Regions from separate parts of the Burkholderia sp. PvR073 genome, predicted to be linked through region 2. Evidence: riboswitches for the same ligand, from Rfam matches in the RefSeq annotation. Region 2 holds a riboswitch; each other region holds the start of a gene.

Region 1 (2,195 bases), on a different contig from region 2:
GCGCCGATCACGAGCACCAGCAGAAAGACGGCATAGCCGACCTGTCGGGTACGTTCGGTTGAGCCGGAAGGGTTCGCGGCGGACGAAGCAGGTTGATTCATGGCGGCATCTCGTAGGTAACCGCAGCCGATCCTAGCTTTCGCTACCAGTCAGTTTGATGACAGTCGGGAGGACGAACCATTGTCTTACAGACATGTAAGAAAATGGCGTCGTCATTCTCCATATAGTGAGCAGGCGGGCTTACGCATCGGCATCGGCATCGCGTCGAACGTCGTCCGTGATCGACGTCCAGCCCTCTCCCGACGCGGCGAATACCGTGCACGACAGCGGCGCGACGTCGATGCGGGTCGCCGCCTTCGCGTCCATCCGGCGCACGTGCGCGATGGCCGCACGAACGATCGCCGCATGCGTGATCGCGACGATATCGCGACGACGTGGCAGTGCGTTCAACCATGCGCCGACGCGGCGCGCGACGTCTTCGAACGATTCACCGCCGTGCGGCGACGCGGCCGGATCGTCGATCCAGGCGCCAAGTTCGTCCGGCAGGTCGCGCGCGAGGTCGTGCAGCCGCTTGCCGTGCCAGTGGCCGTAGTCGACATCGCGCAGCGAATCGTCGATGCCCGCGCGCAGTCCGAGCGCGTCGGCGGTCTGCTGCGCACAACGTGCGGGGCTGCACAGCACGATCGCGCCGGGTGCGCCGGCGAACCGCCCGCGCAGCGCGGCAGCCTCGGCGAGCCCGGGTGCATCGAGCGGATCGTCGGCGGGAAACGCGCCGGCGCGCATCGCGCGGGTCGGCGCATGCGCGATCAGGCGCAGCAAGGCAGGTTGGGTCATGTCGATGGCCGGAGGGTTCGGAACGGCCGCGCCCGTGGTGCGCGGGCCTTCAACACGCGAACGTTCGCGCGTACAATTCGCCCGATACGAAGGGCGGAAGCCGGTGCAAGCCCGGCGCGGTCGCGCCACTGTAACCGCGGATCTTCAATCCCGGAAGCCAGACCTGCCTTCGTATTCCATCCAACTTTTGTCGGGGCGCGATTCCCCTGAGGTGCATCCATGAGCGAAGCAGTGCTGAAGCCGGTCGTCGTGCCGGCGCCCATTCCCGTCCGCGAACTGTTGCCGTGGGCCATCTTCGTCGGCCTGATCCTGTTACTCGCGCTCTATTTCGTCGGTGCGGAACAGGGGGCGACGTCGCTCGTGCCGGGCATGTACGTGCACGAGTTCGTCCACGACGGCCGCCATCTGCTCGGCTTTCCCTGCCACTGACGCGGAGTACACGATGGTCGGAAAGCTGCTCATGCGCGGGATGCTCGCAGGCATCGCCGCAGGCCTCCTCACGTTCGGTTTCGCCAGAATCGTCGGCGAACCGCAAGTCGATCAGGCAATCTCCTTCGAAGAAAAAACCGAAGCGGCCAACGGCGAAGCGCCGGAGCCCGAACTGGTCAGCCGCCACACGCAGGCCGGCGTCGGCCTGCTGACGGGCGTCGTGACCTACGGCGCGGCATTCGGCGGGCTGTTCTCGCTGGTCTTCGCGTTTGCATACGGGCGAGGCAGCCGCCTCCCGGCGCGGCCGCTCGCGGCATGGCTCGCGGCGGCGGCGTTCGTCGCGCTCGTGATCGTGCCGAACATCAAGTACCCGGCCAATCCGCCGGCGGTCGGCGACCACGACACGATCGGCTATCGCACGGGCCTGTTCTTCCTGATGATCGCGATCTCGATCGCGACGATGGTGTTCTCGGTCAGCGTGCGTCGTCATCTGCTGGCGAAGCTCGGCCCGTGGAACGCATCGATCGTCGGGGGCCTCACGTTCGTCGCGATCATCGCGGCCGTGCAGATCGGGCTGCCGTCGATCGATGAAGTGCCGGCCGAATTCCCGGCCGCGGTGCTGTGGAAGTTCCGCGTCGCCGCGATCGGCATGCAGGCGATCATGTGGACGACGATCGGCCTGCTGTTCGGCGCATGGGTCGAACGCGGCGAACGCACCGGCATGCGCGCCGCCTGACGCGCATGGCATCGGGGCGCGCCTAGCGCAGCATGCGCGGCGCGCTCCACGTCGATTCGCGCGCCAGCGCGACGAATGCGGCCAGATAGTCGATCGACGCATCCGCCTCGCGGATGCCGAGGAAGATCTGTTTCGCGATGCCCTTTGTCCCGAGCTTGACCGGCACGACCGGCATCCGGTCCGCGTATTCGTCGGC
Region 2 (2,195 bases):
TTGAGCGCGGCGGTTTCGGCGATGGGCCAGTCTTGCGCGAGGCCGTCGAGACGCCGCTCGAGCGGGCCGCCGAGATGCTCGAACACGCTGATGCGGGTCGGGCCGAAGCCGCGCGCCGTGAGTTCGGCGGCGACCGTGGCCGGCGTGCGGCCGTCGGCGCTCAGCACGAACAGGCGCCGGCCCGGCAGCAGGTGGCGCACCAGCGTCGCGAGTGGCCGGCCGACGAGCGACACCGCGCCGACGTCCTGCAGCGCCCAGCCGAGCCGTGCGGCCGCCAGCGACAGCGACGACGGGGCGGGCAGCACGCGCCATTCGTCAGGGGAGAGCTCGCGCGCGAGCGTGGCGCCGACGCCGAACAGCATCGGGTCGCCGCTTGCCAGCACGCAGACGGGCGCATCGCGCCGCGCGAGCAGGCCCGACACGTCGAACGGCGACGGCCATGGCTCGCGCGCGGCCCGCAGCCGCGCGGGCAGCATGTCGAGGTGCCGCTTCGCGCCGACGATCCGCGTGGCGTCGAGCAGCGCGCGCCGCGCGCTGCGTCCGAGCCCCGCGTAACCGTCGTCGCCGATGCCCACTACCGTCAGCCACGCCGTCATGCACCCTTCCCCATCGTCCGATTCCATCGAGTCGCCGCACGCCGGCCGTGAAGACGCCGGTGCGGCCGTCCGCGTTGCGAAAGTCGGCATGGTACCGTGTTCCACCGCACGTTTCATCTGCGGGACTGCCCGCGCCGGGCCGCGTTTCGCTTCGGTCATGGCGCCCGCTCGACGGTCGCGAAGCGCCGGTGAAATCGGGTATCCTACGGCCGTTCGTTCGCCGGTGCCCTTCGGGGCCGAAGAGGGAACACAGGGCGCGCATCGCGCCGCTGTGGCTGCCCCCGCAACTGTAGACAGCGAGCCGATCTCCCCCCTCATGCCACTGGTTTCACCGGGAAGGCCGGGAGCCGGCGCCGACCTGTCAGCCAGGAGACCTGCCGGCCTGAAAGTGCGTGCGTGCCAGTCGGCGTCGGGCGGGGTGTACCGATGCGTTGGCCGCGGCGCCACACTGCCCCGGTATCCCGTTGAGTTCCGCCCCCGTTTCGATTCCTGCGTTGCCCGTCGTGCGCCCGTCGGCGTGCCCGGGGCTCGTGCGCGTCGTCGCGGCCGCCGACGGCGGGCTGTGCCGGATCAAGCTGCCGGGCGGGCGGCTCGACGCGCGGCAGGCGCGTGCGATCGCTGCCGCGGCGCGCAGCTACGGCTCCGGTGCGATCGACGCGACCAATCGCGCGAATCTCCAGCTGCGCGGCATTCGCGACGGCGCGGGCGATCCGCTGGCCGGTGCATTGCTCGACGCGGGCCTCGGCCCGCGCACGAGCGCAGCCGCAGCCGCCGATGCCACCGATGCCACCGATGCCACCGACGACAGGGCCGCGCTCGCCGCGAGCGACGACGTCCGCAACCTGATGCTCAGCCCGCTCGCCGGGCTCGATCCCGCCGCGCTGCTCGACAGCCGCGCACTCGCGCTGCCGTTGCTCGACATGCTGACCCACGAGCCGCGCCGCGGCGAACTGTCGCCGAAATTCTCGATCCAGCTCGACGGCGGCGAATCGGTCGCGGCGCTCGATCATCCGCACGACATCTGGCTTGCCGCGCGGCGTCGCGGCGACGGCGCGCTGCGCATCGCCGCGGGCCTGGCCGGCTGTCCGCCGGTCTCGTCCGACGATTCGCCCGCTTCGTTCGACGTGGCGCCCGACCAGGCCGTTGCGCTGGTGCGCGCGTTGCTGCTCGCCTTCCTCGATCTTGCGCCGGCCGACGTCACGCGGATGCGCGCGTTGCTCGCGACCGGCGGCGAACGCGCGTTGCGCGAGCGCGCGCGGCACTACGCCCCCTTCCCGCTCGAGACCGATCCCGCATTGGCCGGCTGGCGGCGCATGCGCGCGGATGCCACGCTGCGTTTCGGCGCGCGACCGTCGCTCGACGCGGCGCGCTGGAGCGTCGGCGCGCAATTCGTGCTCGGCCGGCTCGACGCGACGCAACTGGAACGGCTCGCGGCACTTGCCGAGGCCGAAGGCGACGCCACGCTGTCGATGACGCCGTGGCAAGGCGTGTTCGTGCATGGCGTGCGGCGCGAACGCGCGCCGGCCGTGCTCGATGCGCTCGCGTCGCTCGGTCTCGTGTGCACGACATCCGACCCGCTGGCGGCGCTGGTTGCCTGCA
Region 3 (2,195 bases), on a different contig from region 2:
CGCGAACGTCGAGATCGACCAGTTATCGCGCGCGTAGCCGAGGCGCGCATCGAGATCCTGCGCGTGATACGGATTGCGGCCGTCCTCGTGGTACGGCAACACGGGCCGCGTCGCGTCGATGCCGGCGGTATTGTACGAGTGCAGGCCGAGCGAGTAGGTGAGCCCGCCGAGCGCGGCCAGCGGCCCGGTCGACGGCACGGTGCCCGACGTGCGCAGCTGCGTGTCGAAGGTCTTATTCGAGCCGCCGCCGAACGACACGGTCGTCCGGTTGGGCTGGCCGGCGGCGCGGCGCGTGAACAGCTGCACGACGCCGCCCATCGCGTTCGCGCCGAACGATGCGGCGGCCGGCCCCGAAATCACTTCGACGCGCTCGAACGCTTCGGTCGGCAGGTCGGCCCACGGCGCGATGCCGGTGGTCGGCGAGCCGATCCGGATCCCGTCGATGAACACCGCGACCTGGCTGGCCGACGAGCCGCGGATGCTGACCGACGCGGACGAGCCGGGGCCGCCGGTCTGCGAGACGGTCACGCCCGGCAGCATCGCGAGCGCCTGCGTGATGCTCGGCTCGCTCGGCGACAGCCGGTCGAGATCGGCGCGCGTGAGCACCTGCGTCGTCGCATAGCGCTGGTCGAACGATTCGGGCAGGTGCCGCGTGTCGGTCACGGCGATGGTCGGCAGTTCGGTGCCGTCCGCGGGCTGGCGCGGCTGCATGAGCGCCGTGTCGCCGGCAGCGTGGGCGATCGGGGAGAGCAGCGCAGTGGCGGCGGACGTGGCGAGAAGGTGGCGGAGGTTCATGAGGCGGCGAGCGTGAGCGTGTTGCGGGTACGGCGTGCGCGCGCAAAGACGCCGCGCATGACGGCGGCGCAGCGGCGCGACGCTTCCGGCGTGGAAGCGGATGCGGAAAGGTTGGACATCTGAAGGGTCCTGAGGTCGGGCCGTCCATGCAACGGGGCGACCGCCAAAGGCGGTGCTGGCGCATCGGGACACCCCGCCCGGTGCGGCTGCTTGGACCTCGGGTCGATGGCAGGTCTCCTGGCTCGCGGGTCGTCATTCGCGCCGGCCTTCCCGGTTTCCCAGTGGCGTGTGGTGGCGCGGATTCGCCGCTTACAGTTGCGGGGGCAGCCGCAGATTCGAGGCGTTGCCTCTCCTGCGTTCCCTTTTGATCCCGTTCCCGGGAACCATCAGCGCGCAAGCGTAATGGCGAGCGCTCCGGCGCGTCAATCGCCGGCGGCCGAGGGGATGCGAAAAAACGTCAGTGTTCGCCGAATGCTTTCGAAGTCCTTTCTTTTTGGCGCAATCGAACCGCATTCACGTCTGATGAAACGAAACGTCGGCGGCGCTGCAATCGCGCCGGAACCGGCTCGGCGCGATGCCAGTCCATCGCACGAACGCCCGCCGGAACGCTTCCTCGCCGCTGAACCCGAGATGCGCGGCGATCCGCGCGACTGGCCAGTCGGACTCGCGCAGGCAGCGCCGCGCGACGTCGGCGAGACACTGCTCGCGCAACGCGTGGTAGCTGCTGCCCTCAGTAGCCAGCCGCCGCCGCAACGTCGCTTCGCTCACGCCGAGCCACGTCGCCAGCGCCGTAAGTGGTGGCAACGCCTGTTCGTGCGCGAGCGCCGCGTCGAGAAAGCCGCGCACCTGCTGCGCCCATGACACGACGGCCGGCGCCGCATCGATCAGACCAAACGGAAAATCCACGAGAAACGCGGCGAGTTCGCCCGGCTGCCGGATCACGCGGGCGTCGAGCCGCGCGGCGTCGAACGCGAAGCCGTAGGTTTTACGGCCAACGTCGACCGGCGCGTTGAACAGCCCGAGCAGCGGCATCGCATCGTCGCGGCGCGGATGGCCGAGCCACACTTCGTCCGGCCGCAGCGGCTGCCCGATCAGCCAGCCGAACAGCTGCAGATAGCAGAACAGCCCGGTCAGGTCGACGAGACACGCGGCCGAGCTGCGCGTGCGACGCAGCGAATCCATCCGGAACGTCGCGCGTGAGTCGCGCACCGTAAGGGACAGCGCGCCGGCACGCGGCGTCAGCATCTCGCAGAATTCGGCTGCGCAGCGGATCGCGTCGGCGAGCGTCGCGCAACTGAGCAGGCAGCGGCACATCAGGTCGACTTCCTGCTTGCGCATCGGCGGATGGCCGTCGCCGCGCGCGACCTGCGCCTCGAGCCGCTCGATCGCGTCGCGGTACA

What was found. Region 2 has a riboswitch for cobalamin ahead of cobG (precorrin-3B synthase). Riboswitches for the same ligand answer to the same signal wherever they lie in the genome.
Region 1: linked by a shared signal. The riboswitch ahead of ACVK00_RS31195 (CbtB domain-containing protein) and the one ahead of cobG (precorrin-3B synthase) in region 2 are both predicted to bind cobalamin.
Region 3: linked by a shared signal. The riboswitch ahead of ACVK00_RS11355 (TonB-dependent receptor domain-containing protein) and the one ahead of cobG (precorrin-3B synthase) in region 2 are both predicted to bind cobalamin.

The regions. Positions count from the first base shown of each region.
Region 1 covers NZ_JBSRXO010000016.1:1,728-3,922, forward strand. The annotation lists gene ACVK00_RS31185 (inorganic phosphate transporter) at 1-101, opposite strand, end outside; gene ACVK00_RS31190 (histidine phosphatase family protein) at 241-834, opposite strand; cobalamin riboswitch at 878-1,019, shown strand; gene ACVK00_RS31195 (CbtB domain-containing protein) at 1,054-1,263, shown strand; gene ACVK00_RS31200 (CbtA family protein) at 1,277-1,999, shown strand; gene ACVK00_RS31205 (LysR family transcriptional regulator) at 2,022-2,195, opposite strand, start outside.
Region 2 covers NZ_JBSRXO010000013.1:146,023-148,217, reverse strand. The annotation lists gene cbiE (precorrin-6y C5,15-methyltransferase (decarboxylating) subunit CbiE) at 1-596, opposite strand, end outside; cobalamin riboswitch at 801-992, shown strand; gene cobG (precorrin-3B synthase) at 1,100-2,195, shown strand, end outside.
Region 3 covers NZ_JBSRXO010000002.1:926,142-928,336, forward strand. The annotation lists gene ACVK00_RS11355 (TonB-dependent receptor domain-containing protein) at 1-795, opposite strand, end outside; cobalamin riboswitch at 1,006-1,198, opposite strand; gene ACVK00_RS11360 (helix-turn-helix transcriptional regulator) at 1,309-2,195, opposite strand, start outside.